2 linked regions of the Lichenihabitans psoromatis genome follow. The protein of the gene in region 2 interacts with the protein of the main gene of each other region in a pairwise test. Links are inferred from orthologs where the notes say so. Each region holds a gene or a part of one and is shown on either strand. Other genes may lie near its edges. The genes, in order: EY713_RS09170 and parE.

Evidence for each region.
Region 1: the proteins of parE (region 2) and EY713_RS09170 interact in binary tests that used the Escherichia coli proteins (3 or more experiments, as listed by UniProt). The link is inferred for Lichenihabitans psoromatis from one-to-one orthologs.

The regions. Positions count from the first base shown.
Region 1 is NZ_CP036515.1:1,978,910-1,985,252, forward strand. Bases 1,160-4,111 are described here. They hold EY713_RS09170 (dihydroxyacetone kinase subunit DhaK), read right to left. Parts: upstream 3,164-4,111; coding sequence 2,156-3,163; downstream 1,160-2,155. Other genes in these bases: treZ (malto-oligosyltrehalose trehalohydrolase), read right to left, coding at 1,160-1,386; dhaL (dihydroxyacetone kinase subunit DhaL), read right to left, coding at 1,515-2,156; EY713_RS09175 (SDR family oxidoreductase), read right to left, coding at 3,180-3,947; EY713_RS09180 (DeoR/GlpR family DNA-binding transcription regulator), read right to left, coding at 3,999-4,111. Outside these bases: more of treZ, read right to left, coding at 1-1,159; more of EY713_RS09180, read right to left, coding at 4,112-4,814; EY713_RS09185 (substrate-binding domain-containing protein), read right to left, coding at 4,876-5,904; EY713_RS09190 (ABC transporter permease), read right to left, coding at 5,951-6,343. UniProt on the Escherichia coli protein: Dihydroxyacetone binding subunit of the dihydroxyacetone kinase, which is responsible for the phosphoenolpyruvate (PEP)-dependent phosphorylation of dihydroxyacetone via a phosphoryl group transfer from DhaL-ATP.
Region 2 is NZ_CP036515.1:3,606,614-3,612,997, forward strand. The notes cover bases 1,316-4,308. They hold parE (DNA topoisomerase IV subunit B), read left to right. Parts: upstream 1,316-1,755; coding sequence 1,756-3,861; downstream 3,862-4,308. Other genes in these bases: recJ (single-stranded-DNA-specific exonuclease RecJ), read right to left, coding at 1,316-1,622; EY713_RS16885 (DEAD/DEAH box helicase), read left to right, coding at 4,073-4,308. In the rest of the region: more of recJ, read right to left, coding at 1-1,315; more of EY713_RS16885, read left to right, coding at 4,309-5,653; EY713_RS16890 (HesB/IscA family protein), read right to left, coding at 5,726-6,112; heat shock protein HspQ, read left to right, coding at 6,325-6,384. UniProt on the Escherichia coli protein: Topoisomerase IV is essential for chromosome segregation; it is the principal protein responsible for decatenating newly replicated chromosomes. It relaxes supercoiled DNA.

The sequences.
Region 1 (6,343 bases), 1.6 Mb from region 2 along the record:
ATGCCGTCCGGCCCGCACCAATTTGGCGAGGTCGGGATGGTGATCGGCAAAATAGCGAAACGGCGCCGAGGCCCAGAATTCCTGCCCTTGAAATAGCATCGGCGTGCCGGGCATCAGGATCGAAAAAGCCGTGATGGCGCGGGCCGTGGCCGGGCTCGTCACCTGATGCAGACGCAAACCACGAGCCGAATTGGCGACCTGGTCGTGGTTCTGCGTGAAGGTCACGAAGGCGTCGGGGTTGAGGTCGAGCGCCGGGGTGCCCCGCGCCTCCCCGGAGGCGCCGTAGATCTGGCCTTGGAACAGATAACCGTATTTGGCGGCCGAGATCAGCTCCTGCGGACTGCCCTCGTAATCCTTATAGTAGAATTCGCTCCGTCCCGTGGCCGCCACCATCGCCGAATGATGCAGATCGTCGTTCCACACCGCGTCGAGCCCGAAGCCGCCCGCCTCGGCGGGACGAACAAGATCGGTGTTCTGCGGCTCGTTCTCGGCCACGATGATGATCGATCGTGATCCGGCCGCGGACCGGGCCGCTCGACCCAGCGCCGCGACGACGTGATCGGCGGAATCGTCGTAGATGTTCTGTGTCGCGTCGAGGCGAAGACCGTCGAAATGATATTCGGCGATCCAATAGGCCGCGTTGCTGATCGTGAGATCGCGCATGCCATGGGCGTTGGGTCCGTCGTAATTCAGCGCTTCGCCCCAATCAGTCTTATGCCGATCCGTGAAGTAGTCCTTGGCAAAGGTGTTGAGGAAATTCCCGTCGGGTCCGATGTGGTTGTAGACGACGTCGAGGATCACGCCGAGGCCGATGCTGTGCGCCGCGTCGACAAACGCTCTGAGGTCGTCGGGCTCGCCGTATAGACGGGTCGGCGCGAACAGGTCGACGCCGTCGTAGCCCCAACCGAAGCGGCCCTGAAAGTCGTTGACCGGCATCATGTTGACGACCGTGATGCCGACATCCTTGAGGAACGGCAGCTTCTTGGCGGCGGCGGCCCAGGTTCCCTCTGGCGTGAAGGTGCCGATATGCATTTCGTACAGCACCTGACCATTGATGGTCAGGCCGGTCCACGCCTGATCGGTCCAGCCGAAAGCTGCGGGATCGATGACCTGCGAGGGTCCCGTCGGGCGCTCAGGCTGAAAGCGCGAGGCGGGATCGGGATATAGCATGGCATCATCGTCGAGCCGGAACCGGTAGCGCGCGCCAGCCGCGAGGCCCGCGAGCGTTCCGGCAAAGTAGCCGTCCTGGTCGGCCGCGAGCGGATGCTCGCCACCATCGAGCACCACCGACACACGCTGGTGCGATGGCGCCCAGACCCGGAACGACACGCCATCCGGCACGAGTTCCGCCCCAATCGGAAACCGTCGCGGAAGGGGATGAGTCATGGAGAGGTCCTCGGTTGGGCTGGAGGCTTATAGCTGTGCCTGAGCCACAACCGAATGACCATGCCCCGTCGCGAGTTCCCGCCGCGCGTCGATCGGCACGACAAACAACATCGCGGACGACGCGTCGTTTACAATCGTTGCTTCAGCCCCTCGGCCAAGGCACGCAGCAGCAGCCGGCAGGAGGCCGCGCCCGCATCGTGGAAGCCGCGCGACCGTTCGCCGAGGCGGCTGGCCCGGCCGATCTTCGCCACCATGTCGCGGGTCGATTCAAAGCCCGCATCGGCGGCCGTCTCGAGCGCCGTGAGGCAAGCCGCGAAGGTCTCGCCGCGCGCCGCCGCCGCATCGAACGCGGCCGAAGCCGGGGCGAGCACGTCCACCAGCGATTTGTCGCCCGGTTTGGCTTCGCCGAGATCGGTCACGGCCGCGATGCCCTTGTGCAGCATTCGCCCGAAGTCGTCCCGGTCGAGGCTCGTCTTGCCCTTCAGGAAGGTCGACATGTCGAGGAAGAAGCTGCCGTAGAGCGGCCCCATCGATCCACCGATCTCGTCCAGCAACGTTTCGGCCAAGGTCGCGAAGCCATCGCCGAGGCTCTGCGGCGATGCCGCGAGCTTCTGGCCCGTCATGCGGAAACCCTTGCTCATGTTGACGCCATGGTCCCCGTCGCCGGTCGCCCCATCGAGTTCGCTGAGATAGGCCGCATGGGCCACAATGGCCGTGACCATATCGTCGAGGATGGGTCCGGCGGCTTTGAGATCGACGCTGTCGGCCATTATTGAGCTCCTGTCACGGTCAAGCCGATCGAATGCGCCGGGGCGGCGATCAGGCGGTCGAGTTCCGCATCGAGCCGCGTCACGGTGATCGAGGCGCCCATCATCTCGAGCGAGGTGAAGTAATTGCCGATGAAGCGATGCCGGATCGTGATCCCATGGCTCGCCAGGATTTCGACGACGTGCCCATAGAGGATGTAGAGCTCCATGACGGGCGTCGCGCCGAGGCCCGAGACCAGCACCGCAACCTCGTCGCCGCGCTCGAACGGTAGGTCCGGCACGATGGTGTCGAGCATCAGGGCCGCCATATCCTTGGCGGGCTTGGTCGGCATCACCGCGATGCCCGGCTCGCCATGATGGCCGATACCGACCTCCATTTCGCCGTCCTTGATGATGAAATTCGGCTTGCCAGCGGCCGGGATCGTGCACGCCGACAGGCCGATGCCGACGCTGCGGGTGTTGTCGATCGCCTTCTGGGCGACCGCGATCACGGCGTCGAGATCGGCGCCCTCAGCGGCCAGCGCCGCCGCCGCTTTCCACATGAACACCTCGCCGGCCACGCCGCGCCGCTTTGATCGCTGGTCCACCGGGGCCGAGGCCGCGTCGTCATTGGCCACGACGGTCTTGACGGTCAGCCCCTCGCGTTCGGCCAGCCGTACCGCCATTTTGACGTTCATGTTGTCGCCGGCGTAATTGCCATAGAGGCAAGCGACGCCGCGCCCGCCATCCGCCGCCTTGAAGGCAGCCTCGAAGGCGCGGGCGGTCGGGGATGCGAAAACCTCGCCGATCGCGACGGCATCGACGAGCCCCGGGCCGACGAAGCCGACGAAAGCGGGCTCGTGGCCCGATCCGCCGCCCGTCACAATGCCGACGCGGCCCTGCTGCGGGACCGCGACGGCGCGGATGACCCGGTTATGGCTGGTGCGGGCGAGAAGATCCGCATGCGCTGCCGTGAGGCCGACGAGCGCATCCTCGACGACGTTATCGGGATCGTTGATGATCCGGTTCATGCTGAGGTCCTCGTTGTCATTGGATGGTGTAGCCGCCGTCGATGGCGAGATCGGCGCCATTGATCATCGCGGCGGCCGGGGTCGCGAGATAAAACGCCGCAAGCGCGATCTCTTCCGGTTGGGCGAAGCGGCGAGACGGAATGAGCTTCTTCATGGCCTCGCCGATGTCACCGGCCCAAGCCTTGCGCCCGAGTTCGGTCTCGACGACGGTCGGGCTGATGGCGTTGACCGTGATGCCCTTCGGGCCCCATTCCAAGGCCAGCACTTTGGTCATGCCGACGATCGCGGCCTTGCTGGTGCAGTAGGCCACATGGGATTGCAGCGCCACCGAGGCGGCCTGTGACGCCAGATTGATGATGCGGCCGGAGCCCTGCTTCAGCATGTGCAGGCCCGCCGCCTGCGAAAACAGGAAGGGCGCCGTCAGATTGATCTGCATCGTGAGATCCCAATCGGCGCGGGTCGCCTCCTCGGCAGGCGCAAGGCGCGCGACTCCGGCATTGTTGACGAGGATATCGATGCGGCCGAACTCCGCCGCGATCCGATCGATGCTCTGCTTGGGCGCGCCATCCTCCGCGACATCCGCCTCGATCCCAAGATGACCGTGTCCTACGAGCGCGGCGGCGGCGGCGGCGACCTTTGGGTCACGGTCGATGAGGGCCAGCCGCGCGCCGCGTTCGGCAAACAGAGTCGCGATCGCGAGACCGATGCCGCTCGCGCCGCCGGTCACGACCGCGGTCTTGCCGGTCAGCGAAAAGGCCTTGTCGAAGGTGAAGTCGTCGGACACGAAGTTTCCTTTCTGGTTCGGTGACGTGGTGGAGATGTCAGGCGCGGGTGATCAGCACGGCACGACGGTCAGGTTGACCTTCTGGTCGCGAAGGCGTTGTCGCTCGGCCTCCGGCAGTCCATCGTCGGTGATGACGTCGTCGAAGGCGTCGAGACCGATCAGCCGGTTCAGAGCCGTGACGCCGAACTTGCTGCTATCGACGATCAGGACCCTACGGTCGGCGACGCTCATCAAGGCGCGTTTGATCTTCAACACCTCATCGTCCTGATGAAAGACGACGCCGCCAAAAACGGCGGAGGTCGACATGAAAACCGTGTTGGCGCGCAGCGTCGCGATGACGGTCTCGCAGGTGAGCCCGAAAAACGCGTTCAGCCGCGCATTATGGGTTCCGCCGAGCGCGATCAGCTTGATGCCATGCGCTTCCTTCAGCCGGTCGATCATGGCGAGGCCGTTGGTGATCACCGTCAAGGGCGTCAGGCGGGACAAATGCGGCGCGATCATCAGGGTGGTGGTCGATTCGTCGAGCAACAACGTCTGACCGGGATGGACCAGCGCGGCCGCCGCGCGAGCGATGGCGGTCTTCTGCCGCTCGGCGAGATGCGAGCGATAGCCGAAACTACTCTCGACCGAACTCGACTCGTGCAGCGTCACGCCGCCGTGCTGTTTGCGAACCATGCCTTGTTCGGCCAGGGCATCGAGGTCGCGATGGATGGTCATGCGGCTGACGCCGAAGCGGGACGCCAATTCGTCGACCTGCGCCGAGCCCGAGCGGATGATCTGCTCGAGCATCAGCTTGCGCCGGTTCTCGATCGCGCGTGCGCCACGGGCCGGGTCGGAGGTGAGAGGGTCCGCCGCGCTCGTCGGCAAGGCTAGCTCCAGTTCAGGTCGGCACCGGGGACACAGAATGCGCCCCCGGCTAGGCTAGTGTTTACTGGTTGGCATAGTCGCCCGAGGCGAGGTTCTGCTTCACCAGCTCCGGCAAGCCTTCGATGAACTTGTCGGAATGGTCGAACAACTGGTCGTAATACTTATCCACCGAAGCCTTGGTGATGCCGGGCATTTTCAGCATCATGAGGGCCGGCGGCTTCTTGCCATTCAGGTAGTCGATCGCGACCTGCATGGCTTCGCCGAGTTCGAGCGCGCCATTTTGCAGATTGGTCTGGACCATGTCGCCCGAACGGAGGGCGCGGAGGCCATCCTTGATGCCGTCGACGCCGGAAACGGGAATCTTCCCGTTCATGCCCTTTTCCTTGAGGGCTTGCACGGCACCGATCGCCATATCGTCGTTTTCGGAGATCACGCCATTGATGTCCTGGCCATAGCGCGAGAGCCAATCCTGCATCAGCTTATAACCCTGCGTCCGGTCCCAGTTGGCGGTCTGCATCGCCAGGACCTTGATGCCGGTGTTCTTGGCCAGGATGTTCTGCACGCCGGTTGTGCGGTCCGTCGCGCCGGATTGGCCGATGGGGCCCTGCAGCACCACGACATTGCCCTTGCCCTTGAGCGCGTCGACGACCGCCTGAGCCTCCTGTTCGCCGGCTGCGACATCGTCCGGCCCGAGATAGGCGACGAGCTGCTTGGCGGCCGGACCCGAAATGCTGGCATTGGTGGCGAAGACCGGAATGCCGGCCTTGACGGCCTGATCGATCTGCGGACCGAGCGTGGAGGAGTTCACCGGAACGATGACGATCGCATCGACCTTTTGGTTGATGAACTGCTGGATCTGCGAAATCTGCGTATTCACGTCGTCCTTCGCGCTCTGCCACAACAACGTCGCGTTGCCGGCTTTGGCGACGGCCTCGGCGCCTTGTTTGCCCCAGGCGATGAAGGACGTCATGTTATAGACCGTGAAGCCGATCGTGGGGTGAGCTTTGTCGGCCTGAGCCGGCGCGCCCATCAGGGTCGCCACGCCCGCCAGAAGAAGCGCGGCCAAGCCGCTGCGCCTTGAATGCGTCATTCGATGTTTCCTCCAGTGTTTTTTTGGGTCGTCCACGGTCAGACGATCAGTCGTCTTTCCGATTCAGGGTGGAGTCGATGAAGACCGCTCCGATGATGATCACGCCCTTGATGATGAGCTGGTAGAAGGGCGAAACGTTCAGGATGTTCAGGCCATTATCGAGCACGCCGATAATCATGAAGCCGAACACCGTGCCGAAGATGCTGCCGCGACCGCCCATGAGGCTGATGCCGCCGATGACGGCGGCCGCGATGGCATTGAGCTCGTAACCCGCGCCGGTGGTCGAGATCCCGGCGGTGGCGCGCGAGGCCAGCACGACGCCGGCTAACCCGGCCAGCAACCCCGATAATGTATAGACCGTCAGCCGGATACCGCGGAGATCGACACCCGCGACCCGCGCCGCCTGCGGGTTGCCGCCGGTCGCGTAGATGTGCATGCC
Region 2 (6,384 bases):
GTTCCATCCGGGCCCGCCGCCGTCAGCCGCAGATGGTCGGTGCCGACCGGCACGACGCTGGTCAGGCGGTGATTTGGGAAAGCGAAGACAGGTTCCGGATTGCCGGTGCCGAACGGGCCGGCCGTCTCGATCGATTCGATCGTGTCGATCGATGCTGCGGCGGCCGAGAGGGCCGCGTCGATCTCCAGCGCGCTTGCGGCGCGCGATCGTGCAACTGCGTCGCCCATCTGCTCATGCAAGAACAGCCGAAACGCGTCGATCCGTGCCGCCTCGATGGTGATGCCGGCCGCCATGGCATGGCCGCCGCCCTTGATCAGCAAGCCGGTCTCAACCGCAGCCCGCACGATACGCCCGAGATCCACGCCCGGAATCGACCGTCCAGACCCGGTGCCGACCAACCCATCGAGGCTGATCGCGAAGGCGGGCCGCTCATAGCGTTCGCGCAAACGCGACGCGACGAGGCCGACAACCCCGGGATGCCAACCCGCACCGCTGGTGACGAGCGCCGCATAGGCCGGTGCGTCCGTCGTTTCGGCGACCGCGAAGGCTGCGGCCTCGGCTTCTTCGCTGGCGCTCGCTTCGATAGAGCGGCGCTCGCGATTGAGTTGGTCAAGCTGTTCGGCGATGCGCCGCGCGTCGAGTGGATCGCGCGTCAGCAGCAGCCGCGCTCCGAGCGCCGCGTCTCCGATCCGGCCACCCGCATTGATTCGCGGCCCTACCAGAAAGCCGAGATGAAATGCCGTCGGCGGACCCTCGGTCCCGGCGATGTCGAATAGAGCCGCAAGCCCAGGCCGGGCGCGTAGACGCATCACCGCGAGGCCCTTCGCCACGAAGGCGCGGTTGAGCCCGGCCAGCGGCACGACATCGGCCACCGTCGCCAAGGCGACGAGGTCGAGCGCCGCCAGCAGATCCGGCATCGGCTTGCCGGCCCAGAACCCCCTCGCCCTCAGGTCGCGATGCAGCGCGACCAGCACCATGAAGACGACGCCAGCCGCGCAGAGGTGACCAAGGCCCGAGAGATCGTCCTGCCGATTGGGGTTCACGATCGCTTGAGCCGGCGGAAGATCCAGCGGCGCCTGATGATGATCGATCACCACGCAATCGAGGCCGAGACGACGGGCTTCTTCGAGCGGTTCGGTGCTGGTCGTCCCGCAATCGACGGTCACCAGCAGATCCGCCCCCGCGCGCTTCAGCGCCTGAATGGCCGGGATGTTCGGCCCGTAGCCTTCCAAGATACGGTCGGGAATGTGGATCGCCGGTCGCAGTCCGGCGGCCGTCAGATAGTCGGACAGGAGAGCTGCCGAACAGGCGCCGTCGACATCGTAGTCGCCAAAGATAGCGACCGCCTCCCCAGAAACGACGGCTCCGGCGAGCCGCTCGACCGCTGCTTCCATGCCGCTCAGGCCGTTCGGGTCGGGCATCGCGTCGCGCAGGCTGGGCGCCAGAAAGCCCGGTGCAGAGACCGCCGTCTGGCCGCGTGCCGCAACAACGCGGGAGAGCAGATCGGAGAGGCCCAGCGTCTGCCGAATCGCATCGGCCTGCACGGCTTCGGCGACCGCAAGCCGATCGCGCCAGGCACGGCCGAGCATCGAGTGTTCGACTCCGAGAAAAGCGCGGCTCATGGGCGTCCGGTTCGGCGCAACTGGCCCCGCGACTACGAACCGGGCTCGTTGATGGGGAAAACGTTTCCTATTTGTTCGTCGCACGCGTAATCCGTGCGATAAACCACCAAGGAATACTGGGGTCCGACACCTTATGGTCGACAGCGACGATCTTTTCAATTCGGAACCGAGCGTGCAGACGCCGGAGCCTGAGGACAGGCCGGCGCGCGGACGCAAGCGGACCGCGCCGGTCGTCTCGGGGGGCGCGCCGAACCTGTCGACGCCAAGCCTTTCGACACCAAGCCTCTCGACACCGGGAGAGGACGGCTATACCGCCTCCTCGATCGAAGTGCTTGAAGGGCTCGAACCGGTGCGCCGACGCCCCGGCATGTATATCGGCGGCACCGACGCGTCCGGCTTGCATCATCTTTTCGCCGAGGTGATCGACAATGCCATGGATGAGGCGGTCGCGGGACATGCGACCTTCATCGAGATCAGCGTCGAGGCCGATAATTTCGTCAGCGTCACGGATAACGGGCGCGGCATCCCGATCGATCCGCATCCCAAATACCCGAACAAATCGGCCCTCGAAGTCATCATGACGGTGCTGCACGCCGGCGGTAAGTTTGATTCGGGTGCGTATCAGACGTCGGGTGGATTGCACGGCGTCGGCGTTTCGGTCGTCAACGCTTTGTCGGAGCGGCTCGAGGTCGAGGTGGCCCGCGGGCAGACGCTCTATCGTCAGGTGTTCGAACGCGGTCTCGCTCTCGGTCCACTCGAGACCGTCGGCCGCGTGCAGAATCGGCGTGGAACCCGGATCAGGTTTCGGCCCGACGCCATGATCTTCGGCGAAGGCTCCAGTCTGGACCCGGCGCGGCTGCTCCGCATGTCGCGGTCCAAGGCCTATCTGTTTGGTGGTGTCGAAATCCGTTGGCGGTGCGCGCCGGAGCGTATTCCGCCCGGCTCCTCCGTGCCGACCGAGGCGTCCTTCCGCTTTCCCGGCGGCCTGAAGGATTTTCTCGCACGCGAGGTCGATGGCCGGTCCCTCGTGACCGATCAGCCGTTCACCGGCAAAGTCACCAAAGCAGGTGGTCACGGCTCGGTCGAATGGGCCGTGACATGGCTGTCCGACGACGATGGATCCGTCCGATCCTATTGCAACACGATCCCGACGCCGAACGGCGGCACCCATGAGGCGGGGTTGCGATCCGCCCTCCTCCGCGCCCTCAAGGATCACGCCGAGCGGATCGGACAAGCCAAACGTGCCGCTGCGGTGACGGCCGACGATGTGCTGCAAGGCTGCACCGCCATGCTGTCGGTGTTCATCCGCGAGCCGGAGTTCCAGGGCCAGAACAAAGAGCGGCTGCAGACGCTAGAAGCGTCGCGGATCGTCGATGCCGCCGTGCGCGACGCCTGCGATCATTGGCTGGCCGATACGCCCTCGCAGGCGTTGCGGCTGCTCGACTGGAGCATCGACCGGGCTGAAGAGCGGCAGCGCCGCCGCGCCGAAAAAGACACGGCGCGCAAGACCCCGACCCGCAAACTGCGTCTGCCGGGCAAGCTGGCGGATTGCCTGAACAATTCGACCCAGGGCTCCGAGCTTTTCATCGTCGAAGGCGACTCTGCGGGTGGTTCGGCCAAACAGGCGCGCGACCGCGCCTCCCAAGCGGTGCTGCCGCTTCGTGGTAAGATCCTGAATGTCGCCAATGCAACGCGCGACAAACTCGCGGCCAACCAGCAACTCGCCGATTTGGCGCAGGCGCTCGGCTGCGGCACCGGCGCCCAGTATCGGGACGACGAACTGCGTTACGACAAGATCATCATCATGACTGACGCCGATGTCGATGGTGCCCATATTGCATCGTTGCTGATCACGTATTTCTATCGTCAGATGCCGAAATTGATCGATACGGGTCATCTTTATCTCGCGGTGCCCCCGTTGTTTCGACTGACCCAGGGCACCAAGTCGGTCTATGCGCGCGACGATAAACACAAGGACGAGTTAATCCGCAGCAAGCTGAGCGGCAAAGGCAAGATCGAGATCAGCCGCTTCAAGGGCCTTGGCGAAATGCCGATGCGCGATTTGAAGGAAACCACGATGGACCCGAGCAAACGATCGCTCCTCCGTGTCATGATCGCTGAAGACCAGATCGAGGGAACCGCTGGCGCTGTCGAGCGGCTGATGGGCAACAAGCCAGAGGCTCGGTTCGCCTTTATTCAGGCCCGTGCTCCGGCAGCCGGCAACCTCGTGGATATCTGATGGTCGAATCAGAGCGGTTTACAGGCAATACAGGCCCGAAGAAGCCATGCTGCAGCATCTCGCTGTTGACTCGCCGAGATTAATCCTTAAGTGAAACGTTGAAAGTGTAGAACAGTCGCGTGATCTTGGCTGATGAGCGATCAACGCGCGTGCATCCACAAACGTGGTTTGCTTGTGTTCCCTTTATCGCTCTCTCACGCAAGATGAACTAATGAATTTTAACGAACTCGGCCTGAGCGACAAGGTCCTTCAGGCCATCGACGCGGCGGGCTACAAGACCCCAACGCCGATCCAGGCCGAAGCCATTCCACATGCGCTCGCCGGCCGCGACGTCCTCGGAATCGCGCAGACCGGCACGGGTAAAACAGCGGCCTTTACGCTGCCCATGCTGTCCCGCCTTGAACAAGGTCGCGCCCGGGCGCGAATGCCACGGACCCTGATCCTGGAGCCTACCCGCGAGCTTGCCGCACAGGTCGAAGAATCTTTCGTGCGCTACGGCATCAACCACAAGATCAATGTGGCGCTGCTCATCGGCGGCGTCTCGTTCAGCGACCAGGAAGCCAAGATCACGCGCGGCGCAGATGTCCTGATCGCAACCCCGGGGCGACTTCTCGACTTTGCCGAACGCGGCAAGCTGCTGCTGACCGGTATCGAAATTCTGGTCATCGACGAAGCCGATCGTATGCTCGACATGGGGTTCATCCCTGATATCGAGCGCATCTGTAAGCTCGTGCCGTTCACGCGCCAGACTTTGTTCTTCTCGGCCACCATGCCGCCGGAGATCACTCGTCTGACCCAGCAATTCTTGCACAACCCGATCCGCATCGAGGTCGCGCGTGCATCCTCGACGACTGAAACGATCACGCAGGGGCTGGTGGCGTCCGCTCCCGGTTCCGCCAAACGCGAGACGTTGCGTCAATTGTTGCGAAAGTCGGCCGGTTTCAAAAATGCGATCATCTTCTCGAATCGCAAACGGGATGTGGCCATCTTGACCAAGTCGCTCGAAAAGCATGGCTTTTCGGTCGGGGCCTTGCATGGTGACATGGATCAGCGCGCCCGGATGTTGTCGCTCGACGCATTCCGAAACGGTGATGTCAGCTTGCTGGTCTGCTCGGATGTCGCGGCCCGCGGCCTCGACATTCCGGATGTGAGCCACGTGTTCAATTTCGACGTGCCGACCCATGCGGAGGATTATGTCCATCGCATCGGGCGGACCGGCCGCGCTGGCAAACTCGGCACCGCTTTGTCGATCGTGACGCGTGCCGATCAGCGCTACATCGACGACATCGAAAAGTTGATCCAGCGCAAGATCGAGTGGGCGGGTGTGACCCCGGACCAGATCACCGACGAAGGCGACGACGAGTCGACCAGCGATCGCCGGCGCGGGCCGTCTCAGGGTGATCGGTCGTCCTCCGGACGTGACGTAAGATCATCGCGTCGATCCTCGACGCGCAATCCCGATCGCAGCGCCTCCGCCGATGTCGCGCCGACCTCTCGCGCCCAGGCCGCGACGGTCCGGTCCGACGCGTCGCCGGCACGGGTCGAAGCTCAGGAACCTCGCGTTCAGGAGCGGCCCGAACGGCTTGAGCGCGCCCCCTCGAGGGATCGTGGCGCGCCGTCCAACAATCGAAACGGCAACAACCGGCCGGCCGAGGCCCAGCGTCCTCGCTCGCCCGCCGAGACGCCGGCACCCCGTCGCCATTATCGCGACCGCGATGAGGAAGATACGCCGGTGATCGGCCTTGGCGATCACGTGCCGTCCTTCCTGTTGCGTCCGGTCCGCATCAAGTAGAAGCGGATGATATGAAACAAAAAAAGCACGGCAGATCCTGCCGCACTTTTTTTGTTGCCGAGCCGGCGACCCTTAGTTCAAGGCCGCCATCGCGTCCGGGGTGGCGGGCGTGATCGCGACACTCTCGCCACAGCCGCAAGCCGAGGTCTGGTTCGGGTTCTCGAACACGAAGCCCGAGGACAGCTTGTCGGTTTTAAAATCCATCCGGGTTCCGAGCAGGAACAGAATGGCTTTCGGATCGATGAGGACGCGGACGCCCTTGTCTTCGATCACTTCATCATGCGGCATGGCCGCGTCGGCAAATTCCATCGTATAGGACATGCCGGCGCAGCCGCCGTTCTTCACGCCGACGCGCAAGCCAAACTGCCCGCCCGATGCGTTAGCCATGATCTCGCGGACCCGATCGGCCGCAGCGTCCGTCAGCGAGACGACCTTGAAACGTGATGCCGAAGCACCCATCCTCGTTCTCCATGATGCCGCGCCCAGCGCGGATCTCTTTGAGCGCAATGTAACGATGAATCGACGCTTTCGCCAGGGAGCATCGCAAGTGGACCGAAGGAACACTTCCCTCCACCTTCGAACACGCTAAAATCACCGTCTGATCCCGACCTCAAGAGGCGTCCGGTCGCGCTGCTCCGCAGTGGGATGAACGGACCGATATGGCGACCTGAATGAAAGAAAGCACCGCAAAATTCGGCATCGGCCAAGTAGTTCGGCATCGAAAATACCCG